DNA from 4 places in the Colwellia sp. BRX9-1 genome. Region 4 is predicted to be linked to each of the others. Evidence: predicted binding sites of a transcription regulator. Region 4 holds the regulator's gene; each other region holds the start of a gene.
The links. The regulator FNR, encoded in region 4, switches genes on or off when oxygen is low (the NO sensors DNR and NnrR bind a similar motif). The targets are predictions, from matches to a motif close to TTGATCTAGATCAA.
Positions count from the first base shown of each region.

Region 1: hemN (oxygen-independent coproporphyrinogen III oxidase) is a predicted target of FNR. The motif match lies at 3,654-3,667, and genes of this name have one in related genera.
Region 2: H4J76_RS06090 (CbbQ/NirQ/NorQ/GpvN family protein) is a predicted target of FNR. The motif match lies at 5,324-5,337, and genes of this name have one in related genera.
Region 3: napF (ferredoxin-type protein NapF) is a predicted target of FNR. The motif match lies at 3,736-3,749, and genes of this name have one in related genera.

Region 1 is NZ_JACGVM010000010.1:37,630-45,089, forward strand. Features, by position in the region: gene H4J76_RS10850 (M61 family metallopeptidase) at 1-1,098, shown strand, start outside; gene H4J76_RS10855 (VOC family protein) at 1,225-1,749, shown strand; gene yihI (Der GTPase-activating protein YihI) at 2,523-3,110, shown strand; gene H4J76_RS10865 (DUF2489 domain-containing protein) at 3,120-3,611, shown strand; gene hemN (oxygen-independent coproporphyrinogen III oxidase) at 3,780-5,150, shown strand; gene H4J76_RS10875 (DUF1285 domain-containing protein) at 5,200-5,757, opposite strand; tRNA gene H4J76_RS10880 (tRNA-His) at 5,992-6,067, shown strand; gene H4J76_RS10885 (MarR family winged helix-turn-helix transcriptional regulator) at 6,363-6,869, shown strand; gene H4J76_RS10890 (choline BCCT transporter BetT) at 6,902-7,460, opposite strand, start outside.
Region 2 is NZ_JACGVM010000004.1:104,543-112,002, reverse strand. Features, by position in the region: partial or broken gene H4J76_RS19870 (NapC/NirT family cytochrome c) at 1-154, shown strand, start outside; gene H4J76_RS19865 (ethylbenzene dehydrogenase-related protein) at 236-1,399, shown strand; gene H4J76_RS06110 (hypothetical protein) at 1,585-1,809, opposite strand; gene H4J76_RS06105 (alpha/beta hydrolase) at 2,171-2,845, opposite strand; gene H4J76_RS06100 (plastocyanin/azurin family copper-binding protein) at 3,296-3,610, shown strand; gene H4J76_RS06095 (hypothetical protein) at 4,044-5,300, shown strand; gene H4J76_RS06090 (CbbQ/NirQ/NorQ/GpvN family protein) at 5,416-6,231, shown strand; gene H4J76_RS06085 (cytochrome c oxidase subunit 3 family protein) at 6,224-6,841, shown strand; gene H4J76_RS20275 (cytochrome C oxidase subunit IV family protein) at 6,860-7,114, shown strand; gene H4J76_RS06075 (hypothetical protein) at 7,197-7,460, shown strand, end outside.
Region 3 is NZ_JACGVM010000025.1:23,529-30,988, forward strand. Features, by position in the region: gene H4J76_RS17520 (nitrate reductase cytochrome c-type subunit) at 1-141, opposite strand, end outside; gene napA (nitrate reductase catalytic subunit NapA) at 183-2,678, opposite strand; gene H4J76_RS17530 (chaperone NapD) at 2,675-2,980, opposite strand; gene H4J76_RS17535 (TIGR02808 family protein) at 2,983-3,123, opposite strand; gene napF (ferredoxin-type protein NapF) at 3,120-3,659, opposite strand; gene prfC (peptide chain release factor 3) at 4,081-5,664, shown strand; gene argS (arginine--tRNA ligase) at 5,829-7,460, shown strand, end outside.
Region 4 is NZ_JACGVM010000006.1:184,771-192,230, reverse strand. Features, by position in the region: gene H4J76_RS08395 (heavy metal translocating P-type ATPase) at 67-2,475, shown strand; gene ccoS (cbb3-type cytochrome oxidase assembly protein CcoS) at 2,505-2,717, shown strand; gene H4J76_RS08385 (sulfite exporter TauE/SafE family protein) at 2,723-3,400, shown strand; gene fnr (fumarate/nitrate reduction transcriptional regulator Fnr) at 3,439-4,158, shown strand; gene uspE (universal stress protein UspE) at 4,308-5,234, shown strand; gene ttcA (tRNA 2-thiocytidine(32) synthetase TtcA) at 5,345-6,307, shown strand; gene H4J76_RS08365 (glucosaminidase domain-containing protein) at 6,417-7,283, opposite strand; gene H4J76_RS08360 (hypothetical protein) at 7,323-7,460, opposite strand, start outside.

The DNA.
Region 1 (7,460 bases), on a different contig from region 4:
TGGTTTATTACCCATTTGTTAGGCAGCGGTTTTGGTGGGCTTGAACATAAAAACTCGACAATTTTACAAGCCAGTCGCTTTGATTTACCCAACCCTAATAGACCTGATGAAACGTCTGAAAATTATCAAACTTTTCTCAGCTTATGTTCACATGAATACTTTCACGCTTGGAATGTATGCCGCATTAAACCGAAAGAATTTATTCCCTACAATTTACAGCACGAAGTTCACACGAGACAATTGTGGGCCTATGAAGGCATCACGTCTTATTATGATGATTTTTCATTGTTTCGCAGTGGATTGATCAGTTTTGAAGACTATTTACTGCAATTATCTAAGACAGCTACCCGAGTATACCGGGGTAAAGGGGAATTAAAACAAAGTGTCAGCGACTCCAGCTTTGATACTTGGACCAAGTTTTATCAACAAGGACCAGATGGCGTAAATAATATTGTTAGTTATTATACTAAGGGCGCTTTAATTGCACTCTGGCTAGATTTAACGATTAGAGAAAAGTCAGCAGGTGTCTACAGCTTAGACACATTAATGCGTGAATTATGGATACATTTTGGTAGAACAAATATTGGTACCTGTGAGGAAGACTTTATAAACATTGCCAATATTCTCTGTAATGACGATATTACAGTGGCTTTTCAAGCCTTACTTAACAATGCTCAACGTATTGAATTAGCCCCGTTACTTAAGCAAGTAGGTATTGCCTTTACTGCTCAAAAGTTCAAGAAGTTTAATAGCTTAGAGACTACTGACAATAACGCTTATTCTCCTTATATCGGTGCACAATATAGCGCGCTACCTTCAGGCGTGAAGATTACTCAGGTTATTGAAAACTCTCCTGCAGCTGAAGCCGGCTTGGCAGTTAACGATATTTTACTTGCCGTAAATAATATCAAAGTGACTGAAATATCGTTGCAGCAACTGGCTGATCATTTACCAGAAAATACTGAGCTAACCTGCCACTATTTTCGTGATGATCAGTTAATGACCGGTCACATTGTTTTTATTGATTCACCACTGGCGGCCATCGCTATTACAGAAGTGGACAGCACGCTTAGCAAAAAATGGCGCTGTAAAAATTAACTGTAAATTTTTTGCCACAAAAAAGTAAAACGCTAGTGTAATTAAAAACCCACAAACTAGTAACAAAAGTTACTTTGTGCAAAAATAACCTTATTGCTTTCAAAACTAGAATATTAAGGGTTTAAAATGATCAAAATGAAACGAATTCACCACGTCGCTTATCGTTGTACTGATGCAAAAGTTACTGTTGATTGGTACAAAGAACATTTGAACATGGAGCTAACGGTAGCCATTGCTGAAAATGAGGTACCGTCGACTAAGGCACCAGACCCTTATATGCACATATTTTTAGACGCGGGCATGGGTAATGTTTTAGCCTTTTTTGAAATTCCTAATTCTCCAACCATGGGCCGAGATGAAAACACACCAACATGGGTACAGCACATCGCATTAGAAGTTGAAGATGTTGATGCACTTGTCGCCGCAAAAGAAGAGTTACAAAGTAAAGGTGTTGATGTATTAGGCCCAGTTCATCATGGTGTATTTAAATCAATTTATTTCTTTGACCCGAGTGGTCATCGCTTAGAATTAGCAGCGAATACCGGTACAGTTGAACAAATGAAAGAATTAAAAAGGGTTGCTCCTTTAATGATTGAAGAGTGGGCTGTTACTAAAGTTGCACCAAAACACGCGGCTTGGTTACACGAATAAAACTATTTTGCCCCTCGTTAATGGTCAAACAATATCCAATAAATAAAACTAAGCTATTATTTCTATTTAGCTTAGTTTATTGCGCACATGGTATAACCTAAAAATCACAACAAATTTCTATCATTAACTGAACGAAATAGGACATTAGTACATAAAACGAAGAGTTTCGTATATAAAGCGAGCGTAACAATGTACTCTATTTGTGATTATTTATGTAAGACATTAACCATAGAGAAAACATATTTTTACCATTCATTAACTTTTGAACAAATAAATAGACTTTAAAAACAATAAGTTAACCTTTCACACTCAATGAATTGTAAATAAATGTATATTTATAACTTGCGACATTTATAAACTAAGGTAAAGTATTGTCCAGCTACTTTGTAGCCAAATAACAAAATGGATTGAATTGCACGGAAAGCCTTAACCTTCTCTTATGAGAGGTTACTTTTAAAGAATACGGATGATTAAGTTAATATCAGGATGATTGTTAATATTTAGGTCAATAGACCGATAAGGACAACCCAATAAAGTGTCAGGATGACCGATAAAAAATGAACCGAGTATTTAACGCAACATAAAAAATAATAATACGTTAAAGCTTATAAACGGAATTGCTAATAGGTTAGGATAACCACTTAAAGTTTGATGAAAACGATGACTTGTTCATCGTTTTTTTATGTCTGAAAATTAATCATGAAAAACACTATCGCTGTTTCCTACAATATAACGTAAAATAGAACCATTGAATTTAAAAACGAAATTATTTTATGTCTCGTACCAAAAAATCTAGAAAACAAGGCAATGGTCCTATCGGCGCAGTAAAAGATGATAAGAAAAAAGCCCTAGTTCCTGTTGATAGAAAACCAAAGAAGAAAACAGGAAAGCAAGCCGGCAACCGACAAAAAGAAGCTTTTGATGCAGGTAAAGAATCTCACTTACCTACAGAAAAGAAAGATCCGCGCATTGGTAGTAAAAAACCAATAGATCTTGGCGGACCGGTAACAGCGGCGGTGCAACCTTTTAAAGCCAAAAACAAAGTAAAAGCAGATAACTCTCCAATTGCTGCTATTCGTGTTGTTGAAGCTGATACCTCATTGCAACAAGAACTCTTCGCTATTGAAGAAGATAGCCGCTTGCAAAGTATCCTTGCCCAGCAAGATGAAGATATTTCGCTAAGTAACGAAGATGTTGATTATTTCAATGAAAAAATGGAACGTCATCAACAGCTACGTGAGATACTCGGCATAGAAGATGAAGATGACGACGACGAATCACCTGAAACGGCTAGCAAAGCAAAATCAGGTGATGATCTTTGGGATAAATTTGACAACAGCGACCTGTCAAAATTCGAATAAGGCTTTATCATGTTTTCAACTCCTTGGATTTATATAGTAGTTGGCGGAGTAATTATTATTGCTGCGCTTGCTTTTTATGCGGTGAATTTATTAAGCCAGCTAAAAGCGCAAACAGCTAAAATAAAACAGGCAGAGCAAGATAAAAAAATTGCCTTAGCAAAGCACGATAGTAAGATCCTTAGTAGTGTTGTGATTATTGCCCACGCAATGAAAGAAGAGCAATGTGATATCGCTGAGGGTTGTTGGCGATTGAGTGTATTGCTCGATTCTTTAAAGTTGAGCAGTGGTTTGTCAGCAGAGTTTCCTGCAGTCTTTGAACTTTATGATAAAATTAAACATATGCCTATTCTTGATGCAAGAAAGAAACTTGCCAAAAATGAGCGTATGAAACTTGATTTTGAACGTATGAAAGCGGAGAGCGATTTATCCGCACAGATAAATATTGACGTTATCTCTTTGCATCAATATGCCCAAGAACGTATGAGTGCCCTAGCAAGTTAATTTTTTACCAAGTTAACTTTTTACTAAGTTAATAACGCTTTGTTGCGCTCGATCAATATTGTTAATGTTTGCATTGTTAAACTGTTGCTTAGCATATACCCGTTACCATTCAATCTATATTTTGATTGATAACGCGTATATAAGTAATGGCTAACTCGGTAACCAACCATGCAAGCAAATCAATTTTTTGACCCTAAATTACTGTCTAAATATAATACCAGTGGACCTAGATATACCTCTTATCCAACGGCTTTAGAATTTCATGATGAATTTTCTGAACAAGATTTCATCCAAGCAGTGAAAGATTCACCCAACCGTGAATTGTCCTTGTATGTACATATTCCCTTTTGCCATAGCCTTTGCTACTACTGTGGCTGTAATAAAGTAATTACCCGCCACCGTGACAAGGCCGATACCTACTTAGAGTTTTTAGCGGAAGAAATTAGTTCACGAGCTGAATTTTTTACTGACTACACCGTTAAACAACTCCATTGGGGTGGCGGCACACCCAGCTTTTTAACCCATATCCAAATCACAAAATTAGTCTCTTTATTAAAAGAAAAATTCACTTTTGCTGAACATGTAGAAATGAGTATAGAAATTGATCCGCGTGAAATTGAAATGAACCTTGCCGAACACCTCTTTGATTTAGGTTTTAATCGTCTAAGTATTGGCGTACAAGACATTGACAAAAAAGTACAAGAAACAATTAATCGTGTGCAATCAACCGAATTTATTAGCGACTTTATTGCCCATGCAAAGGCAGTGGGCTTCAAATCAATTAATATCGACTTGATCTATGGTTTGCCTCACCAAACTATAGAAACCTTTACAAAAACGCTTAACAAAGCTCATGAGATGGATGTCGACCGTATTTCATTGTTTAGCTATGCACATATTCCAAACCGATTTGCTGCCCAACGTAAATTACGTGACGAATGGTTACCCAGCGTGCAAGAAAAATTTGCCTTAATGAAACTTGCCATCGAAAAGCTTTGTGGATTTGGCTACGATTTCATTGGTATGGATCACTTTGCTAAACCTAATGACGAACTTTCTATTGCACAAAAAGAGGGTTCCCTGCACCGTAATTTCCAAGGATATACTACAAAGGGTGGTTGTGACTTGTTAGGATTAGGTGTTTCTTCTATTAGTAATATCGGTACTTCTTTCAGTCAAAATATTAAAGAATTGCAAGCCTATTATAAAGCGATAGATACTAGAAAAAATGCACAAGTGAAAGGGGTTAGCTTATCAACAGATGACGTGATCCGTGGCGAAGTTATTCGTGAATTAATGTGTAATTTATATATTGATAAACATCAGATCAGTAAAAAGTACGATATCGATTTTGCAGAATATTTTGCTGAAGATTTACCGCTACTGAAAACATTTATCAGTGATGGTTTGGTTGAAAATACTGCTGATTTTATTAAAGTAGATCAGAAGGCACGCTTGTTGATTCGTAATATTTGTATGAGTTTTGATGCTTACATGAAACAACACGTTAACCAACAGCGCTTCTCGCGGGTAATTTAAGCGGAACTCTCACCTTTATAAATAATAAATAACTATAAAGGTGAGAAATTTAATCAATTTTTCCTAAACTAAACTTGTGGTCAGCACTTGAAAAAATTAATTCAACGCCTTTTTCTGTAACCTCTTCTTGTGCTAAATCGGCCCATTGGTAATAAACATTACGGTGAACTTTTGCCAATAAATTACGACGCACTAATACATATAATTCGCCGTTAGCATTCATCGTTAACGGATGAGTTTCATCAAGCACGAACTCGTCATCTACATTGGTACTAACCGTCATTATTGATTTGTTATCATCTTGCCAAGCCCATTGCGTTAATACAAAAGGGGCGTCTTCAACGATAATCTTAACTTTTTCAGCGGGTGTCACTAAAAAGTACTCGTCGCGATCACCAGCGACTTCTCTTAATAAAACCGAAGCAAAAAGTTTAACTAACGATAACCGTTTAAATATTGTGCCGCCATAAAACCAGTCGCCATTACCTTTGACCTGTAGATCAATTTCGCCACAATACGGTGGGTTCCATGATTCTATCGGTGGTAATTTTTTAGTGTTACCTGGTGTTAGCTTATTTAATTGTTCAGAAATTTTGTCTAGTGACATTTATACCGCCAAATTATCCGCTGGATAGTAATTTTAAGACCTAAGGTAAAAATACAGTATGAGGAGACATTAGTAAAACAGCATCTAAAATTAAGTTAATAATCAGCAAAAAGTACAGTTAAGCTGAATGTTGCCCATAAAACGCTTAAAAGCAAAAATTTTCCTTGTCAATCTGCTTAAAAATACAATATACTCTCCGCGCCTTATCACTGGGCGCTTCAAGTAATATCAGTGGTGGCTATAGCTCAGTTGGTAGAGCCCCGGATTGTGATTCCGGTTGTCGAGGGTTCAAGTCCCTTTAGCCACCCCATTCTTTATAAAGACACCTATAACACATTAAATAAAACCATCAGTGATTCCATTTTCGCTTACCGTGGGTTCAAGTCCCTTTAGCCTACCCCATTCTTTATAAGTTTATCTCAAAGAAAACACACATCCATCAGTGATTCCATTTTCGCTTACTGTGGGTTCAAGTCCCTTTAGTTATAGGGTTTTTCTAAATTTCTCTTTAAAACCATCTAATAACGCCTATTTAGGTAATTTGTCTAGGTGTTGCTGTTTTTTTTGATTAAACTAATAGTAATTAAAGTAAGAAGCACACTGTAATGGAAAAACATCAACAATTATTAATTGCCTTAAGGAAAGTCATCAGGGCAATCGATTTACATTCAAAACACCTTAATAAAACTTCGGGTTTAACCAGTCCACAATTATTAATTATGCTAGAAATAGATAAAGTTTCTGGTATAAATTCAAGCCAAGTAGCCAAAAATGTTAATTTAAGTGCTGCTACCGTGACCAATATTTTGGACAGGCTAGAGAATAAAGGCTTAGTTTCAAGAATACGTAGTACCCAAGATAAACGTAGAGTGAGCTTATATTTAACCGAGGATGGTAAAGCACTTTTACTCAATGCCCCCCAAGCATTGCAAGAGCATTTTATTGATAAATTTTCGAATTTAGCGCAGTGGGAGCAATCACAGTTGCTTTCATCTATGGAACGATTGGCTGGAATGATGGATGCAAATGAAATAGATGCGGCTCCGTTATTAGAGCTTGATGCGATGAGCGCCAGCAGCAGCAGTAGTAAAGCTGACGCATCTAATAAGTAAATACAGCTCGGTTTAACCCGAGCTGTTGTCTATTAACGTAACAAATGTAAGAAATGCAAATGCTTGTGGTATTGATCAATAATATTATTGATCACTGCCGTTTTCGACCAGCCCATAATGTCATAGTCTTGACCACCTTCGCCCAAGTGAACTTCAGCACGATAATAACTTTGCTCATCTTCCGCTTCATTGGCTTCAATAACATAATCAGGTTGAGAGTACTTACGAGCTAACACCCGATAAACAAACTCTTGTGCTTCACCATGGTCAACAATTAACGTCAGCCCATCGTCGTGTGAGATTTCAACATTGATTTGATTAGCTTGTAGCTCTTTAGCGACGGAATCAAATGCTGGAACGACTGTCTGCGTAACAAACTTACTGACATTAGCTTTGTTGGGGAAATCGACAACATTCTTCAAGCGCATTTGCCAACTATCACTATTCTCATTACCTGAGTGAGGTATTGCTGTGATTAGCTGACTATCCTGCTTAAAAGCTTCAACTCTTAACGATTTAATCAAGCCTGCAATGGCTAGTAATAATACGATAGTAAAAGGTAGAGCACTGGCAATAGTCATGGTTTGGAGG
Region 2 (7,460 bases), on a different contig from region 4:
GATGAAAAATACTGATTCACGAGAATGTCGGAATTGTCATAATTTTGAGTCTATGAATCCAGAATATCAAAAACCTCGGGCCCGCAAGCAGCATTTAAATGCATTTGAAACAGGGCAAACCTGTATTGATTGTCATAAAGGTATTGCTCACCATGGTGTGAGAGATCAATTGTCAGATGAAGCACTTGAAGCTCTTGAAGCACCAAACCCTGAATTTATTCGCGAAGTACCGCAAATGTACCTTGATGGTTTAGCGCGAGTAGAAGCAAAAGAATCCAAAGATGCTGCAGATATCAAGGAAGCAGAGCTTGCTGAGAAAGCGAAGATAGATGAAAAAATTGAACAAGCAGTTCAAGCAGCATTAACCAATGCAGGTACTAATTCAACCGCTAATAAAGCAATAACTGATAATGCTTTAGCGACGAGTTCTAGCAGCACGATTAATGTTGATTGGTCAAAAGCAAAATCCACAGATATTAGCGTTTTTTATCCGGGAACTGCATCGTTAGAATGGATATTAGGCCGGTCTCATGGTGGTAAACGTGCTTTTAGTAAAGGTGACCGTTGTATTGAATGTCATGGTAAAGAAATTGCTGATATTGGTGAAAATATTGTTTCAGGTAAAAGTGAGAAGGAACTTGAGCCAAACATAATACCGGGTAAGCGAGGAAGTTTCCCCGTAACAATTGATGCTAGCCATGATGATGAAAGCTTATATTTGAGGTTTAGTTGGGCTGACGGTGATCATGCGCCAGTTCCGTTTGTTGAAGGGGGTAAAATGGATCCTGATAACCCAATGAAGTTAGCCTTTATGTTAGCAACGGACGATGTTGAATATGCTGACCGTGCTGGGTGTTGGGCAACCTGCCATGCTGACGCTAACTCTATGCCTTATGCGCCGATAAAAGAGGAGCTCATCGGCTCAGATATCGCTACACGCTTAAATTTAAATTCAGGTGTTACTAAGTACTTGAAAGAGTCGCGTACTGAATTAGAAATAAAAGGCCGTGGTGATAAAGCATTGGGTGGTTGGGATAAATTGAAAGGTCAGAGTGATATTGATGCTGCGCAAGCTGAAAATAAATACATGGATATTGTTCGCTATAAATCTGGCAGCAAAGAAGTTGAAGATGGTCAAATATTAGCTGAACGTAATATGCATGGAGGTCAAGGCGCGGAAGTTGAAGCGTCATTGAAAAATGGTACTTGGTCTGTGGTCATTAAACGTAAGCTTAAATCTGACAAAGTGGGTGATGTCAGTATTGCCGCAGGTGCAGTATATAACTTTGGCTTCGCGATACATGATGATTATTCAAGCGCTCGTTACCATCATGTATCATTTGGCTATAAGTTAGCACTTGATAACGATAACGCAGAAATTAACGCCGTTAAACTTTAACACCGCTATAAACATTATTATCAATGGGTTATTTACTGAGCTCCAAAGTGCAACTTTGGAGCTTTTTTATATTCAGGATGGCTGTTCATTGACATTCTTGTTACACGGCATTAGGGCATCAGGGCGCTATGGCAATGAGCGATTTTATTATAGCTTTGAATGACAGAACACTGACTTTTTAGCTTTTAGCCGGTATAAAGAACCATTTTATGAAAGCGATTATGGGGGTAAGTTATTTGTTCAAAGGGAGTAACCCAATAATATCCAAAGTTGTTGGTTAAAGGTAAGTCGAGTGCAGGTAAAAACTCTACTTTATCAAGCTGATTTCGAATAAGAAACTTAGAGAGCAAAGCTATGCCTAACTCTGCAGTTGCGGCTTTAGCAATGATAGATACTAGTTCAAACAGCATGCCTTGTTTTGTTGGCGTTTAAGCATTAGGTTGTAAAAACCAATCTTGCCAAGCTTAAAGACGTGTTGCTAAATGTAATAGCAGTAGTCACTTTAAATCATCGATGTTATTTAAATTATGCTTTGTTAAAAATTTGGCTGAAATAACGCGCATAAATTATTCACCCATTAAAAAATCACTTTGAGTTTTGGCCAATCTGGATAGCCACTGTGAATGGTAAAGAGAGTTTTAGATATGAAAGTCAAGGGGTTAATGTCGGAGGTTGGTCGTTCATAACTAACGTGTTATTTCTTATCTGACCTAAATGAATAAAGCCGACAATATGCCGACTTTATTTTTATTGAGTTAATTTATAGCTTAATTACTTTAACAGGGTATTCACCAACCAAGCTGAAATATCGCTAAGTTGTTCCGGTAATACGCTGTGAGGCATACGATAAGATTGCCATTTTGTATTATATCCAGCATCAATCAATAGTTGATTGGCCATTTTTCCCGAGCTCATTGGTACTACGTCATCTTGCTCACCATGGTTTTGCAAAATAGGAGTTTGCTTATTGGCGATGTGACAGTTGTCGGGCAATTTATCTGCGGTTGGTAGGTAACATGACAAAGCCATAATGCCCGCTAAGGCTTTTGGGTACCTAAGACCGGTAAATAAGCTAATAACGCCACCTTGGCTAAAACCTGCTAGTACTATTTTATTGGCAGCAATACCAGAATCTATCTGCTGTTGAATAAGCGCGTGAATGGCTTGTTCAGACTCAAGTACGCCAGCCATATCAGCTCGATTATGCAAGTCCATACTTTTTATATCGTACCAAGAACGCATCACATAGCCTTGGTTAATTGTTACCGCTTGCTCAGGAGCATGCGGAAAAATAAAACGAATACCGTGAGCCTTGGGTAAATTTAATACCGGAACAATGGGAGCGAATCCATCACCCGAATCTCCAAGCCCATGTAGCCAAATAACACATGAAGTTGCTGGAGAACTAGGATCTATAGTGACGCGTGCTAAAGGTTTTATCGGCATGTAGTTTACTTATATTAAGGATATTTAATTGTCTGATATAATAACAGCCTCTGACCCTTTCCTGTAGTGGTTACTGGAATAAGGTTTTAATTATTTTTTTACTTTTTCTTTATTGCTATCTTTAAAATCTATGATTAAGCCGCTTACGACAATATTATTAATTTCATCGATTCTGTTAAAATAGCGCTATTGTCAGAATAAATAAAATTTTCCTGCGGCAATATTAATAATATATGTTGTGCTCATTACTGCGCCATCATCATAAGAAAGTTATAATATATTTAACCTCAGCGCTTCTTTATTACTCGTTATTAGTATGATTTTGTGAATAAAATTAATGAATAAATAAAGGTAATAAACTTGAGATAGAACAGGGTTAGGCATAAATATAAAATGTAATATCTGCACTGTTAAATGATTTTTTATAAATTTAAAAGTGAGGATATGCTAATGAAAAAGTTATTGGTGATTATGTTAATACTATTTATTCAATTTTCAGTTTATGCAAAAGAAGTGGTTGTAGAAATATATAAGAAAAACTTTATTCCCGCCCATATTACCATTAATGTCGGTGATACCGTGATTTGGAAGAATATTGAAAAACGTCAGTATCATAACGTATGGTTTAAACAGTTAACCCAAGAAGAGCCTGATTACATTTTTCCTGGTGAACGCTATCAGCGACGTTTTTCACTTGTGGGAGAGTTTCCTTATGAGTGTGGACCTCATCCGAAAATGCAAGGTGTAGTTACTGTTATTGAATAACGTATGGTTTAAACAGTTAGCCCAAGAAGAGCCTGATTACATTTTTCCTGGTGAACGCTATCAGCGATGTCCTGCCACGGGATAACTTAACTACCAAGAGCTCTGTACTTAAATTAACAGAATAATAACTTATAATAAAGTGTTGTTGAAAACTAATCATTACACGTCAATTTTAACGTTCCGTTTAACTACACGCTATGCTTTATCGATGCTAATTATAAGTTGGGTGGTGTAGATGCATAAAGATTAAAGTTGGCTAGCGTTTTTTTTCGCAGATTAAATCAACAAAACACTCCTCATTTGCTATAATCGATACACTTAATTGCAATACCTAATAAAAACGTGGATTTTTCACGCTTTTTTTATATTATTTCTAATCTATGCTTAACCGTATTATTAGTGATAATTCCTTATACGGAGTTTATATAGTTTCATGAGAAAGTTGTTATCTTCACCTGTTAATATGCCCTTGTCTGATGCTGAAAATCAGGTTTATCAAAATGCCCTTAAATATGTCACGCCATTGAGCCTAAATTTAATGGCGGTTAAAGTGACACATCGTCCAGATGATTTTCTGGGCTGGTGTGGCGAGTTGGCCCGACTATGTCGTGAAGAACTTAATAAGGATCTTTTAGAAGATGAGCAACTTTTACCGCTTAAGAAGCTACAAGATATTCTCGAAGCTGGCTTTACGCTTAGTCAGTTTAAAATGGCTAGAATTGCTCCTTGGCCTATATTTGCCAGTTTTATTGAACAACAAAGCACGATTCATGCTTTAGATGAACGTTTACGTTTATTGAATTATCTTGACGAAATTCGCCAACAACCTTTAGCAGACTTAATTGTTGAAGACCGTTTAGCTTTTTCTGGTAAGCACACAACTCAGCATGACTACAGCATTTATAATTTTGATGTTGAATGGTTTGCGGGCACTAAAGGTGCAAAAGTTTTTCATACCTTGCTTGAGCAGTCGCCAGAAAAGTTTGATGCAGCATTAGCGCACATTCCTTTAACTGGAGAAGTAAGTCATGCAAACTACCAAAGTTTTGTTAACGACTTCCAACAAATTTTTAAAGAATATACGCAAACAAAAGCCCAAGGCGAAAAAGCGCCTTTAGCGGTAGCTACACGTCTATTAGCGATGCGCAGACCGGATCAATTTATTGCATTAAATAACAATAAAATTGATATTCTTTGCCAAGGCTTATCGATTGCTAAACTAAAAAACACAGATTTTTCATCTTACTGGCATGACATGATTGGTACTATGCGTACTTTTGCATGGTGGCATCAAGCACAACCAGAGATAGTTGAAGTAAACAGTGATGTAAGTGAGGGCGAAGAAAGCGCTCAAGATGAAGCTACTAGCAACAAAGAAAATCGTGAACTTATCCTTTGGAAAAATCGTGCGGTATTAATTGATTTATTTTTATTTGCTGATGCTGATTTAGCACCAAATTCAAACTACATTAAATTACGTGAAAAAATGCTTAATAAAGCGAAATCGAAGTCAAAGGCGACGCCTAAAAAACGTAGTAAAGAGTCAGCTGAAATATTAGTGGACAAAGCGCTTACCTCAGAAGATCTTCCAGCGTACTTGCAGGGTAAACGTGACTCAATTATTATTCAGGTTAAAAATGGTAAAAGTGTTGAACAAGCTATCGGTTTAATGCGCGCAATTTTTGGCTAATTAATCGCTATTTTCATGCTCAATTGATCGGAATCAACTAAGGTCCATTCAAATTTGCAGCTAACTCATTTAGGGCGTATTTTAACGTTAAGTTAAATTACGCCTTTGAGTTTTTATGAACACCGTTAATCTTAAACCTTCGACCAAAACTGACGGTTCTTTATATTATAAAGAACAAAAGAATGAAGTCTCCTTATTTGAATATGCCTATCACCATCAATTACCCGTATTAATTAAAGGGCCAACAGGTTGTGGTAAAACGCGTTTCATTGCCCATATGGCAGAAAAACTCAATAAACCCCTTTATACTGTTTCTTGTCACGATGACTTAACCGCTGCTGATTTAGTAGGTCGCCATTTAATTGGTCCCAACGGCACCTATTGGCAAGATGGTCCGTTAACAAAGGCTGTTCGTGAAGGCGGCATTTGTTATTTAGATGAAGTCGTTGAAGCACGCAAAGATACAACCGTTGTATTGCATCCATTAGCTGATGACCGTCGCGTATTACCCCTTGAACGCACCGGTGAGTTAATAGAAGCCGCCCCCGGTTTTATGCTGGTTGTTTCTTATAATCCCGGATACCAAAATCTATTGAAAGGTATGAAGCCAAGTACACGTCAGCGTTTTGTGGCACTGCGCTTTGAATACCCTACTGCGGAATTAGAACAAGAAATTTTAATTAAAGAAGCAGGGGTTGATCCCCATTTAGCTTTTAAATTAGTTGAACTTGCCCAAGCTTTACGTCGTTTAGAAAAAAACGATCTCGATGAAGTTGCTTCAACACGTTTGTTAATCTATGCAGCGAAAATGATTTCAAGTGGTATGAATCCTATCGAAGTTTGTCGTTGTTGTTTAGCCGAACCATTATCAGATGATATTGATACGGTTAATGCTTTAATGGATGTTGCTAGAATCTACTTTGATGAGTAACAGCGTTATTACTTCAAAAACTTCAGAACTTCGCGAGGTTAAAGTAGCTGACAATATGGTTAATAAAAGACTGCCGGGTGATTTAGCCATGTGGTTTTTTATTCTTGCTGAACTTACTGTCTTTGCTATATTTTTTATTGGCTTTGCTATTACTGAGCAATTACATAGTGATATGTTCATTGCGAGTAAAGCTAAGCTTCACCCGATTGCGGGTTTAATTAATACGATTGCCTTAATCACCAGCAGCTTATTTGTTGCTTTATCTGTTCGAGCTATTCATCTTCATCAAGTTAAACAATCAATTAACTTACTCGTCATTTCACAAGTTATTGCCTGTATTTATTTAGCAGTAAAAATTTGGGAATATCAGTTTCTCTTCAATATAGGCATTGATATAGAGACAAATACTTTTTTTACTTTGTATTTTCTTATTACCTTCTTCCATTTTATGCATGTACTTTTAGGTATGGTTATTCTGCTTATTATTGGCGTAAATGCTAAGAAAGGTGCTTATCAAGAGGACGTCTCTGGCTTTGAATCGGGTGCAAGTTATTGGCATATGGTTGATATGTTATGGATTATTTTGTTTCCACTTATCTATGTTATTTAAAGAGGCGGTAATGACACTATGATCACTTTGAAACAAACAATTATAAGTTGGCTACTTTTAATTATATTGACCTTTAGTTCAGTTTATATCGGACAGGTTATAAAATCCCCAGAGTACTTAATTGCTTTTGTATTATTAATTGTTTTCCTTAAAGGGCAGCAAATTACCGATGTTTTCATGGAACTTCGCACAGCGCCTAAAATGTGGCGGATATTATTACTTGGCTATGTATTTATAATTCCTGCTGTTATTTGTGTAATTTATCTTTTGTAGTGATGTTTAAGGCGTTGGGCGGTCTATTCAGATTAATCATTGACCTAAACAATAGTGTTACTTTTAGTTAAGAGAGGTTTATATGAAAAATTCAGTTGAGCAGTCATCGAACCAACACCATTCAGCCAAAGATGGCCGAGATGCTATTATTTATCAATCGTTATTTTTGATGAATTTATTACTTATACCTGGCCTGTCTTTTTTAATTTTAATATGGTTATTTATTAAAAAAAAGCACCAGAAAGGCTGGCAATGTATTCATCTATACCGCTCCATTCAATTGTCTATTTTAGCCGGCTTTTTTATTATCGTAATTCCGCTTGTTGTCTTACTAACAACTGATGCT
Region 3 (7,460 bases), on a different contig from region 4:
CGCTTCTGCACTTTTGGTTTCATTAATTTTAGCTATGCCACGAATAGTCTCTAAACCGCCTGACGTTACTTCTTGATAAGCTTGTACGCTTAATGCCATGGCTAAACTGGCTGTTATCATTATTATTGATAATATTTTCATTTTTTACCTCTACCCGGTAGATTAAGTAAATTTAATTAGTGCTAAACAGTGACTTTTTTCACTTTTACCGCACATTTTTTGAAGTCAGTTTGTTTAGACAAAGGATCGGTAGCATCTAGGGTTAACTTATTAACCAATTGTTTTGCATCAAACCAAGGCATAAAAACTAAACCTTTCGGGGGTCTATTACGGCCACGAGTTTCAACACGAGATTTTACTTCACCTCGACGAGATTCAATCAAAACCTCATCACCACGGCGTAAACCTCTTGCTTTAGCATCGTCAGGGTGGATAAATAACACCGCATCAGGAAATGCTTTATGAAGTTCAGGTACACGCGCAGTCATAGAGCCTGAATGCCAATGTTCAAGAACACGACCGGTACTCAGCCATAAGTCGAATTCTTCATCAGGTGACTCTGCCGCTGGTTCGTAGGGTAAGGCAAATATATTGGCTTTTTTATCTTTATGGCCATAAAACTGCACTTCACTGCCTTTCTCTACATAAGGGTCGTGCCCCTCACGAAAACGCCACTTAGTTTCTTTACCATTAACAACCGGCCATCTGAGGCCACGCTCTTCGTGATAGCGATCAAAGGGGGCTAAATCATGACCATGTCCTCGACCAAAGGTCGCATATTCTTCAAATAAACCTTTTTGAATATAGAAGCCAAAATAATCACCTTCAAAGTTAGTATCACCTTTGGATTCACTCATTGGGAATTTATCTACGTTACCGTTTGCATAAAGCACGTCAAACATAGTTTTGCCACGGTATTCAGGATTCTTGGCAAGTAATTCTTCAGGCCATACTTCTTCAATTTTAAAACGTTTAGAAAATTCAACTATTTGCCATAAATCTGAACGCGCTTCACCTGGCGCATTCACTTGTTGATGCCAAAACTGTGTACGGCGCTCTGCATTGCCGTACGCTCCCTCTTTTTCTACCCACATAGCAGTAGGTAAAATCAAATCAGCCGCCTGTGCCGTTACCGTTGGGTAAGGGTCTGAAACGACGATGAAATTTTCTGGATTACGATAGCCAGGGATCCCTTCTTCATTAATATTTGGTCCGGCTTGCATGTTGTTATTACACATAACCCAATACGCATTTAATTCTCCATCTTTAAGCATACGATTTTGCAGAACTGCGTGATAACCAGGTTTTGGTGGGATAGTACCTTCAGGTAATTTCCATATTTTTTCAGCTATCGCTCTATGCTTAGGATTTTTAACAACGAGATCGGCAGGTAATCTATGTGAGAAAGTTCCTACTTCACGCGCGGTTCCACAGGCTGACGGCTGTCCGGTTAATGAAAACGGGCTGTTACCCGGTTCAGATATTTTACCCGTTAATAAATGCACGTTGTACATGAGGTTATTTGCCCAAACACCACGAGTATGTTGATTGAAACCCATCGTCCAAAACGAAGTCACTTTAACTTTAGGATCCGCATAAAGTTTAGCCAGCGTTAATAATTTATCTTCAGAAACACCCGAAAGTTTTGATGTATATTCAATACTATAAGTGCTAACAAATTTAGCAAAGTCATCGAAGCTCATCGGTTTAGATGCGCCACTGTCAGGATTTTTAGCCGCTTTTTGTAATGGATGAGTAGGACGTAAACCATAACCAATATCAGTAACACCTTCACGAATATTGACATGCTTTTTCATGAAATCTTCGTTAACGGCGTTATTTTGAATAATATAATTAGCAATAAAGTTTAATATCGCTAAATCTGTTTGTGGTGTAAAAATCATACCGTTATCAGCAAGTTCAAAACTTCGATGCTTATACGTTGATAATACGTTTACTTTTACATGAGGATGACTTAAACGACGGTCAGCTAAACGCGACCATAAAATAGGATGCATTTCCGCCATATTAGAACCCCAAAGTACAAATGCATCGGCGTGCTCTAAATCATCATAACAACCCATAGGTTCGTCGATACCAAAGGTACGCATAAAACCACCCACAGCTGACGCCATACAATGACGAGCATTAGGATCAAGGTTGTTGGTTAAAAAGCCCGCTTTCATTAGTTTTGAAGCAGCATAACCTTCCCAAACAGTCCACTGACCCGAACCAAACATACCAACAGAGGTCGGGCCTTTTTTCTTTAAAGCGGCTTTAAATTTTTCAGCCATAACATCAAAGGCGGTATCCCAGCTTACCGGTGTAAACTCACCTTCTTTGGCATAAACACCATCTTTCATCCGTAATAACGGTTGAGTTAATCGGTCTTTCCCGTACATGATTTTGGATAAAAAGTAACCTTTAATACAGTTAAGACCTTTGTTAACTTCTGCTTGAGGGTCACCTTGAGTCGCCACCACTTTTCCTTCTTGTGTTCCAACAAGCACACTACAACCTGTGCCACAAAAACGACAAGGGGCTTTATCCCATTTAATGGTAGTATCCGACGATTTAGTCAGCAAGTTTGAAGCTGAAGATGGCACGGCGATACCTGCGGCGACAGCTGTTGCTGCAATGGCGTTCGCTTTTATAAAATCACGTCTTGTTAATGTCATACCTTTATCCCCTGATGTTGTGGTAGCCCATAATCATTATGATGAAAAATCAATGATGAAGAGATCACACCCGGTAAATTACTCATATCTGTAATGGTGTTAATAAGGCCTTTGCCTTTTTCACCTCTGTTTAAATCATTTTCTTCTATGGTAACCACCATAGAGCCGTTATCAGCAATCTCATGCACTTCAGCGCCAGGAAATCCGCCCAGTTCTTCGGCCACTTTGGCGGTATTACTTGGCTGAGCAACAAAAAGCACACCAGCAATATTAATAGGTTTTTCTTCTAGTAGATTGATCACGATTATTCCCCAGCAGGCTTAATACCTAACATTTTTAAAAGTGCGATAGCGACTAAAGCGGTACCGGCAAAACCAGCTAAAAAAATAACAGGCATCGATGAATATCCTAAGATATTCCAAATCATTTGTTCAAGAGCGCTCATATAACTCTCCTATTAGTATGTGTGGGTTGCTCACCCACAGAATTTTTTGGTGTTAATTCAATAGATGATTGCGGGCAAATAGCAACACAGGCCCCACAATTTGTGCAGTCACTAAGTTTTATCTGGGGTTGTGGTACTGATGAATTTATATATTTAAAAGATATAGCTTCTGTCTCACAGCTATCTTGACAACTTTGGCAAAACACATCGTTAACCGCTAAGCAATCGCCCTTTATGGAGATATCTAAATCCCAAGCATTAATTTCTGGAGCAAGTGCACGCTCGACAAAAAGTGGCTGCTGACAACTTTCAACGCACGCTTGACAAAAAGTACACTCTCCTTTTAAAAAGTTAACTTCAGGAAAACCGCCATCACCTTTTTGAATGATATTTTCAGGACAAGACGTTAAACAGTCACCACATTGTGTGCAGCCATCAATAAAAGTGGCTTCATTGAGCACCCAAGGCAATCTGATTGCCGAAGCGGTTGTTAATTTTTTTGCTTTAAAAAAGTTTCTTCTAGCTAAATCAACCATGCTATCTCGTTATTTTCACATCATATTTCAGACTTTCTACCCAAGCGTAATTTATCTTATACTCGAAAGTGAGATATTGATTTTGATCAAGACTTTCAAATAATATGACTATTGATGTCTTCATTAAATTCAGAAAAAGCCAGGGTGTATTGAATTTATTATTGAATCTCAACCTTAAAAATAACCAATCAAATAATTATTATCTGCACGATCACTTGCCACTTAATCAAATAACAAAATAAAAAGTGTTAATGTCTAGGATTCTTGCTAAAAATAATCATTTAAAGACAGTCCCCTAATGCGGCTATTTATATTTATGGTACAATGCGCGCAAAATTTAGGATTGTTCATATGTCCTTTCAGTATTTAAAAAAAGCATTTTATGTGCATCAGCATGTACACCAAAGAGAACTTTTAAAACATGACAACGCTACAGGCTAATGAAGTCAATCTAAGACGTACTTTCGCAATTATCTCTCATCCTGATGCGGGTAAAACCACCATCACTGAAAAAGTATTACTTTTTGGTCAGGCTTTACAACGAGCCGGCACGGTAAAAGGTAAGAAATCAGGCCAGCATGCAAAGTCTGACTGGATGGAAATGGAGAAAGAGCGTGGTATTTCTATCACGACCTCTGTAATGCAATTTCCTTATAACGGTTGTTTAGTTAATTTACTGGACACACCTGGTCACGAGGACTTTTCAGAAGATACCTACAGAACACTCACCGCGGTTGATTCATGTTTAATGGTTATCGACGTAGCTAAAGGTGTTGAGGCACGAACTGTTAAGTTAATGGAAGTAACGCGTTTACGTGATACGCCCATCATTACTTTTATGAATAAAATGGATCGTGATGTTCGTGACCCGATGGAAGTTATGGATGAAGTGGAAGATGTGCTGAAAATAAAATGTGCCCCTATTACTTGGCCTATTGGTATGGGTAAGGAATTTAAAGGTGTCTATAACATTTTAACTGACGAAATATTTTTATATAAGTCAGGACTTGGCCATATGATCCAAGAAGAAAGAATTATCAAAGGGCTTGATAACCCAGAGTTAGATAAGGTCATTGGAACTTATGCTGACGATTTACGTGAAGAATTAGAACTGGTTGCGGGTGCATCACATGAATTTAATTTGGAAGAGTTTTTAAAAGGTGAACTAACGCCAGTATTCTTTGGTACGGCTTTAGGTAATTTTGGTGTTGACCATATGCTTAATGGTTTAACTAAATGGGCACCAAAACCTTTACCTCGTTTAACTGATGTTAGAGAAGTAACCGCTCAAGAAGAAAAATTCACTGGCTTTGTTTTTAAAATTCAAGCGAACATGGATCCAAAACACCGTGACCGTATTGCTTTTATGCGTATTTGCTCAGGTAAATACGAAAAAGGCATGAAAATGCGTCAAGTACGTATTAACAAAGATGTAAAAATTGCCGATGCCGTAACGTTTATGGCTGGAGACCGTGCACATGTAGAAGAAGCATATGCCGGCGATATTATCGGTTTACATAACCACGGTAGTATTCAAATCGGTGATACCTTTACTTCAGGCGAAATGATGAAATTTAGTGGTATTCCAAACTTTGCCCCTGAAATGTTTCGTCGTATTCGTTTACGTGATCCATTAAAAGCTAAACAATTACAAAAAGGTTTAATACAACTTTCAGAAGAAGGTGCTGTGCAAGTATTCAGACCTTTCAACTCAAACGAGATGATAGTTGGCGCGGTCGGTGTATTGCAGTTTGAAGTCGTTGTACAACGTTTAAAAACTGAATATAAAGTTGACGCTATATACGAACCGATAAGTGTAGCAACTGCGCGCTGGTGTACTTGTGATAATGAAAGAACACTAGAGCAATTTAGCAAAAAAGCTTATGACAATTTAGCACTAGATGGTGGTAATAACTTAACGTATATTGCTCCAACTATGGTGAATTTGAATTTGGCACAAGAGCGTCATCCTGACATTCAGTTCCACAAGACCCGAGAACACTAAGTTTTTCTGCGTAGTAGGTATTTTACCCGCGTTGTTCGATACTTTTTATTGGCTTATTTAGTAAACTAAACTCACCAATAAAAAGTAACAAACGCTTTGCTAAAATGCCATATACTTGCAAAAAATGAGCAAATAATTTCTATTAAAAGAAAACAGAGATCAAAATGAATATTAAGCAATTACTAAGTGAAAAAGTATCTGCGGCCATGGTTTTGGCTGGATTGCCTGAAGGCACTAACCCAGCGGTAAGCCTGTCAAGTCGCCCTAATTTTGGTGACTACCAAGCAAATGGTGTTATGGGTGCAGCTAAAAAACTGAAAATGAACCCACGCGAATTAGCGACCACCGTTGTTAACCACTTAGATTTAGCTGGTATTGCTGACCATATAGAATTAGCCGGACCGGGGTTTATTAATATTCATTTAGACAAATCATGGTTAGCCGCTCAACTCGCTAAAATGACTGATGATGAAAAATTAGGTGTAACCCAACGTGGTGCCACTGAAGAAGACAAAAAACAAACGGTTATCGTTGATTATTCAGCGCCAAACCTTGCCAAAGAAATGCATGTTGGCCACTTACGTTCAACCATTATCGGTGATGCAGTAGTGCGTGCATTAGAGTTTCGTGGTGACAAAGTCATCCGCCAGAATCACATGGGTGACTGGGGCACACAATTTGGCATGTTATTGGCGCATTTAAGCGATAAACTCAATGCCAACGAAGTTGCTGAAACTGCACTTTCTGATTTAGAAAACTTTTACCGCGAAGCGAAAGTACGTTTTGATAACGAAGAAGGCTTTGCTGACCGTGCTCGTGATTATGTGGTAAAACTGCAAGGTGGCGACAAAGATTGTTTAGTCTTATGGAAATTATTCATTGATATATCTATTGCCCACAGTGAAGATATTTATCAAAAACTTAATGTTACTTTAACCCGCAACGATATCATGGGCGAAAGTGCGTATAACGAAGATTTACCCAAGGTTGTTGATGAATTAATGACTAAGGGTATTGCTGAAGTTAGCGAAGGCGCAAAAGTGGTTTTCATTAATGAAATGGCGAATAAAGACGGTGATGCCCCCGTTTTTATCATCCAAAAAACCGGTGGCGGCTATTTATATGCGACCACAGATTTATCTGCTTGTCGCTACCGTAGCAATGAACTAAAAGCCGACCGTATCATTATTTTTACCGATGCCCGTCAAAGCTTACATTTTAAACAAGTAGAAATTGTAGCGCGTAAAGCAGGGTTACTGCCAGAGCATGTTGGTTATGATCACTGCCCGTTTGGTATGATGATGGGTGACGATGGTAAGCCATTTAAAACAAGAACTGGCGGTACTATAAAATTAGCAGAATTACTTGATGAAGCCATTGTTCGTGCAAAAGCGGTCATTAAAGAAAAAAATCCAGATTATCCTGAAGATAAGCTAAATGAAATTGCAGTAAAAGTAGGTATTGGCGCGGTTAAATTTGCTGATTTATCTAAGAATAGAACCAGCGACTATATTTTTAACTGGAAAACCATGTTGAGTTTTGAAGGCGCTACGGCTCCTTACTTGCAGTATGCTTATTCACGTGTTCAAAGTATTTTCAGCAAGGCAAAAATTGAACAAGTAAACTTTAGCGCTGATATCACCATTATTGAACCACAAGAAAAAGCCTTAGCGTTAAAATTACTCCAGCTTGAAGAAGTGCTAGATGCGGTCATTAGCGAATCTATGCCTAACCTATTGTGTAATTATTTATATGAGTTAGCGAGCTTATACATGAGCTTCTACGAAGCTTGCCCT
Region 4 (7,460 bases):
AGGTGTTGATTAACCTCACCTAAGCAACACCTCTATAAAAACCAATTATTTGCTTGGCCTCAACATATGAAAACACTTTGTTATCACTGCAGTGAAATTGTTCCTAATGGGTTAGATTTATCAATAAAAATTGAGAATACCATGCAGCCGATGTGCTGTATTGGATGTCAAAGTGTTGCTCAAGCGATTATTGATAACGGTTTAGGTGAATATTATCGTTTTAGAACAGCTCCCGCACTAAAAGGTGAGCCTCTGGTTCCTGAGCAGTTACAACGTAATAAGTTACTTGATGATGACAGCCTACAAAGTGAATTTACTTATAAAAATGATGAATATAACGAAGCAATTTTAACGATTGACGGTATAAGCTGCGCGGCATGTGCGTGGCTTATCGAAATGCAACTTATCAAGATAAACGGCTTAATTAAAATTAATGTAAATGCCACGACACAACGTGCAACTGTTCGATGGAATAATAGTGAAGTACAACTTAGTGAGCTGATTAATCATATCAGCAATATTGGTTACCAAGCCCTCCCTTTTAAAGCGAGTACCGCCGAAAAACTTAACAAAACCCAAAGTAATAATTATATTAAACGCCTAGGTATCTCTGGTATTTTAATGATGCAAGTCATGATGATCGCTTTTGGCTTATACTTTGGCGCCTTTTCTGGCATGGATGAGTACAACTTAATCTATTTACGCTATGCGAGCTTATTTTTGACCTTACCTATTGTCACCTATGGCGCATTACCCTTCTACAAGGGAGCTATTAATGCTTTAAAAGTGAAGCGTTTATCTATGGATGTTCCTGTTGCTATAGCGATTTCACTGGCATTTTCGGCCAGTGCTTGGGCAACAATCACTCAGCAAGGTGAAGTCTATTTTGAATCAGTATCGATGTTCACTTTTTTACTACTTATTGGTAAATTTTTAGAATTTAGAGCAAGAAGTCGCGCCGCGGAAGTCTCGGCTAACTTGCTTAAGTTAATGCCGATGATAGCGACAAAACTCATTGATGATAAAGGAACAGAAAAAGAAGTCATACTACCAGCAAAAAAACTTCGTCCTCTCGATATTGTACTCATAAAACCAGGCGAAGTGGTTCCCGCTGATGGCACAATAATTACAGGCAGCAGCCAACTGAACGAAGCGATGTTGTCGGGTGAGCAGTTACCCTTAAATAAATCAATAGGCGATACTGTCTTTGCAGGCACTATAAATGGTGACGGTAATATCAACGTTGAAGTTAAACAAGCCAGTGAACATTCTTTTTTAAGCCAACTGATCAGATTAAGTGAATCATCTCAGGCGCATAAACCCAAATTAGCAAAATTATCAGATAAAATCGCTCAATACTTTGTTGCGGTTATTTTACTAACCGCTATAGGCACTGCATTTTATTGGCAACAGCATTTACCTGAAGAAGCTTTTTGGATCACCTTATCGGTACTCGTTGCTACCTGCCCTTGCGCATTGTCACTGGCAACCCCCACAGCGTTAACCTGTGCGACCACACGCTTAAACCGTGAAGGTATCATGATCAAATCTGCACATGTTATGGAAACATTACCAAAATTAACCACTATTGCTTTTGATAAAACAGGTACCTTAACTTCTGGTGATTTTTCTATTAATGAAATAAAGCGCTTTAATAATGAAAAGCTTAACTATAGCAAGCAGCAGGTTTTAGCTATAGCAGCAGCGCTCGAGTCTTATTCTGAGCACCCTTTAGCCAAACCGTTTAAAGCATTTCGTGATTACTCCTACCATACTCAAGCCGTTGAAATTAAATCTGGTGCTGGTATTCAAGGGAAAGTGAACGGTCAATACTTTCAAATCGGTAAACCTAATTGGTTGCTTAGCGAATCAAGTATGTTGGCAGAATTTGCGACGGCTTCTTGCCTATTAGTAGCAGACAACCAATTAGTCGCTGCTTTTTACTTAAGTGATGAAATTCGCAATGATGCCCAAACGCTGTTAGATGACTTAAAGAAAAGTAATATTTATACCATCATGCTATCGGGTGATAACCCTGCTGGCTGTGAAAAAGTTCAGGCATTGCTACATTTAGACGAGATACATAGTACTTTGACTGCGGCTAATAAGATGGCGATAATAAAAAATCAGCCTAAAAACTCAACCGTTGCTATGGTCGGCGATGGTGTCAATGATACGCCAGTATTCGGCGCAGCCCATGTCTCGATTGCTATGGGGAGTGGCACCGATATAGCTAAAAGTGGTGCCGATGTTATCTTACTCAATAATCGTTTAAAGTCGATAACAACATTAAGACAGGTCGCCAATAAAACTCGTCGCATTATTTGGCAAAATTATTTTTGGGCATTCGGTTATAATGCTATCGTATTGCCCCTTGCCGTCTCAGGCTACATTACTCCCTATATGGCGGTTATAGGTATGTCTGCAAGTTCGATATTGGTTATCACTAACTCGTTACGTTTATTAAAAAAGTAAACGCAAACTTATAATAGAGCATAAAGACCATGAGCATTATTTATATTTTGATCCCCATAGCGATAATCCTAACCTCTATCGCCATTTATTTATTTTTTTGGGCAGTAAAAACTGAACAATTTGATGATTTAGAGAAACAAGGTATGAGTATCTTGTTTGATGAAGATGAAAACACTACCACCAAAAAGTCCACTGAAACCCATAGCGAAAATACAGCTAAAAATGATACGGGTAGTAAATAACAGCCATGTTGAGTATAGATTATTTATCGGCATTCATCATCGGCTTGTTAGGTTCGGGACATTGTATCGGTATGTGCGGTGGTATAACAACGATGTTAACATCTGCTATATCACCGCAACAAAAAGGCAGCGATAAATTTAAGCTGGTCGGTGCATATAATGTTGGCCGAATTTTTTCTTATAGCTTAATTGGGGCAATCGTTGGATTTAGTAGTTCTATTGCAATAAAGAATATTGGCGTTCCATTAGGTTTTTTACGGTTATTTGCAGCGGTATTTTTAATTTTATTAGGCTTGTATTTAGGCCAATGGTTAATGTGGCTATCAAAAGTTGAAAAAATGGGTAAGTTCCTTTGGCGCTATCTATCCCCGTTAAGTAAAAGGTTTATTCCCATTAATAATGCTAAACAAGCGCTAGCATTAGGAGCAGTCTGGGGATGGTTACCTTGTGGTTTAGTCTACTCAACATTAACTTGGTCCTTAGCCAGTGGAAGTGCCCTCAGTGGCGCCCTAATTATGACCAGTTTTGGTTTAGGTACTTTACCAGCCTTGTTAAGTCTTTCACTTGGCTCTTTTGGTATAAAGTCGTTGGTAACAAACACGAAATTCAAGAAAATAATGGCGCTAATGATAATTTCATACGGAATATACAGTTTAATGTTTGCATATAAGCAATTGTTTTAATATGATCGATAAATTAGGGATAACTCATTTAGGTTAATATGTATAAAAAGCCATGTTCTACATCTCAACATATTCATTGTCAAAACTGTAGTATCAGCGAGCTGTGTTTACCTTTCTCTTTAAATGATAAAGAACTCGATACACTAGACAGCATTATTGACCGTAAACGCCCTATTCATAAAGGCGAACAAATTTTCCAAGATGGCGACAAAATGCAAGCTTTATACGCTATTCGCTCTGGAACATTCAAAACATTTACGGTTAATGAACAAGGTGAAGAACAAATTACCGGTTTTCATTTAGCGGGTGATTTATTAGGTTTTGATGCTATTGCTGAGTCAGAGCATCCTAGTTTTGCAAAAGCCTTAGAAACATCTATGGTCTGTGAGATACCTTACAATACTTTAGATTCATTATCGAATACGATGCCTAAGTTGAAAAAACAAATTCTTCGCATGATGAGTTCCGAAATCCGCTCAGATCAAGAAATGTTAACGCTACTTAACCGCAAAAATGCTGAACAACGCTTAGCAACTTTTATTTCAACCTTAGCCAGTCGCTATCATGCACGGGGTATGTCACTAACAGATTTTCGCCTAACGATGACGCGAAGTGACATTGGTAATTATATTGGTTTAACGGTTGAAACCATCAGTAGATTATTAAATCGTTTTCAAAAAAATGAATTAATCACAGTTGATGGAAAACTCATCACAATACTTAATATGGATAAACTTAACGAGTGTGCTTCACTGTAGTTTATCGCTTTTTTAAATAATTATAGATAAATGCTTAACATTAAAGATGTTAAGCATTTTTTTTATTGAAATATTATGATTTAAAGCAAATAATATCTATTAATTATGGTCTATTATTAATATTATTTAATAACTAGGGAGTAAATATTATGGATAAGTATAAAAAAATATTAGCCGTTATTGATCCAACCACTGAAAATCAAAAAGCGTTGAAACGTGCGATTGAATTAGCACGACATAGTGGCGGACAGATCACTGCATTTTTAACCATTTATGATTTATCTTATGAAATGACCACCATGCTTTCTGGCGACGAGCGAGAAGCAATGCGTCAATCGGTTATTAATGATCGTAAACTATGGTTAGACGAAAAGATTTCAGAAACTGATCACCAAGACATAACCATAGATACCTGTATTATTTGGCATAATCGCCCATTTGAAAAGATCATAAAAAAAGTACTGGCTGAAAACTTCGATATTGTCATCAAAGGCACCCATCAACATGACAAGCTAAAGTCGGTTATTTTTACGCCAACAGATTGGCATATATTAAGGAAATGTCCCTGCCCAGTATTACTGGTTAAAGACCATAGCTGGCCAAGCAATGGTAATTTACTTACCGCACTCAATATCGGTAGCGATGATGATGAGCACAAAGCGCTTAATAATAAGTTAACCCAAGAATCAATAGTGTTTTCTTCACTGATTAAAGCCAATGTTCATTTGGTGAATTCTTATCCAGGTACGCCAGTAAATATTGCCATTGAAATTCCAGAGTTTAACGCCTCTGAATATAACGACACTATGTTTAATCATCACAAAAGTGCGATGAAAGACCATGCTAATAGCTTTAATATTCCGCTTAAAAATACCCATGTTAAAGAAGGTTTACCTGAAGATGTTATTCAAAGTATTTCTAAGCACGTTGATGCTGAATTAGTTGTGTTAGGTACTATTGGTCGAACGGGGATTTCAGCGGCACTTATTGGTAATACTGCAGAGCATGTCATTGACCGCCTTAACTGTGATGTCTTAGCGATAAAACCTGATGGTTACCTCTCGCCATTAGCTTAATATTGAAATATGTAAATATCCATTAAAAAGCCGAGGATTTCCTTGGCTTTTTGCTATACTACGCGCGGTAAAATTCATACTTTTTATTTCAAATATCTCTAGGAAACACTATGAGCGCTCAATCAGCGACACCAATAACATCTTTAACACCCAGCCAAAAAATACAGCTGAGTAAACTTGAGAAGCGCTTAAGACGACATGTTGGCCAAGCTATCGCGCAATATAATATGATAGAAGATGGCGATAAAATAATGGTGTGCTTATCGGGTGGCAAAGACAGTTACGCCCTACTGGCTATTTTAATGTTGTTAAAAGAATCAGCGCCCATTCATTTTGATATCGTTGCCGTTAATCTTGATCAAAAACAACCCGGTTTTCCTGAGCATATCCTTCCCGAATACTTAGAAGCTTTAGGTGTTGAATATAAAATTGCGCAAGAAGATACCTACTCTATTGTTAAAGATAAAATACCTGAGGGGAAGACCACCTGCAGTTTATGCTCTCGTTTACGCAGAGCTATTTTATACAAGGTCGCGGCAGAAATAGGCGCAACTAAAATTGCACTAGGCCATCATCGTGATGACATGGTTGAAACACTGATGCTAAATATGTTTTATGGCGGTAAATTAAAATCAATGCCAGCAAAATTGGTCTCTGATAATGGTGAGCATGTCGTCATTAGACCGTTAGCTTTTTGTAAAGAAGCAGAACTCATCCAATATGCACAACTAAAAGCGTTCCCAATTATTCCTTGTAATTTATGTGGCTCTCAACCTAATTTACAACGTCAAAACATTAAGAAAATGTTACAGGACTGGAATGTTAATCATCCAGGACGAATTGAATCTATGTTTACTGCCATTCGCAATGTGGTTCCATCACATTTGTGTGACAGTGAACTTTTTGATTTTAAAGGGATTAACGCTGATTCAGGCATTATCAATGGTGGCGATATCGCTTTTGATGATGAACCTATTATTGCCGCTCAATTAACAAACAACGTCAATATTGAAGACAATTCAAAAGCCAAACTTTCATTAAGTAACAGTTTGAATATTATAGAAATAAAGTAGAATCTACCTTAATTAATACCAAGTATCTAAGCGCGATAACAACACCAGTTAAAAGAATGAATGTTATCGCTCGCCATCATTATCTGACGCGTAATACAATAAGCCGAGCCTAAATAACCTTAGGTTTTGGCTTCGACAATATTTTATCAAAATACACTTTATTATGGCGGATCATTTCTGTTATTTCTAAGACATAATCAGTGCCTCTAATAGAATAACGCAGTAATCCTGTTGCTAAGATTTGTGGCGATAGTGGTTGTTCTTGAGCGCGTAACTGCCCTCTAATTGAACGAAAAACACCATAAGCATGATTTGTATTAATATTGTGTAAATAACGCTGTACCGCATGCTCTAAACTATTAAATGCCGCTACTTCATGTTTAGCACCGTCATCTCTTCCTCTTGGCACCATGCCACAACCCTTTTTATAGCACCACATACCAAAAAAGTTTAAACCAACTCGAGCAAAACGAGAAGTGCCCCAAGCTGATTCATTGGCTGCCTGCACTAATACTAGTTCAACAGGCACAATATCAATACGCAACAATAATTCATTAAGTTGCTGTAGCGGCGAGTGTTTTTGATTAACTTTATATTTCTTAATTAATCGCTCAAGCAAAGCTTGTTGATCTGCTAAAAGATTTTCCTCGAGGAAAAGTGTTTCTATCATCAAGGAGACTTCTGCCCTTAACATAAGAATATTGCTATTCTCTTGCGCTATTGCTGGATAAATATAACGGAAAAACTGACGTTTTTTCGTTTTAACATCGCTTATAGAAGCAAAGTTTGGGATCTTAACGTTATGAAGCGGTTGCTCAACCACTTTTACTTTCGCCTTGACCACAGGAACGATAACAACGTTTGTTACTTCCGGCGTGGGAAGTTCAAAAGTTGGCGCTAAAAAAGTGAAGGGCGCAATAAGCGCAAGAAAAAATACACTTATTAACACAGTTCTCATCAAATATTGAATGATCATAGTAGCCTTTTTGTTAACAATAAGGTTTTGCACAGAGCTTTACGCTGAAAATGTATCACTCGTTTGCTGAGCGGGTACATCCGTCGCTTGTAACTGCATGCCAAAAATTTCTCGATATAAAATGCCTTTAACATTATAAAATAGCGGCGCTATAAATGTTAATGCGACTAAGAAAAG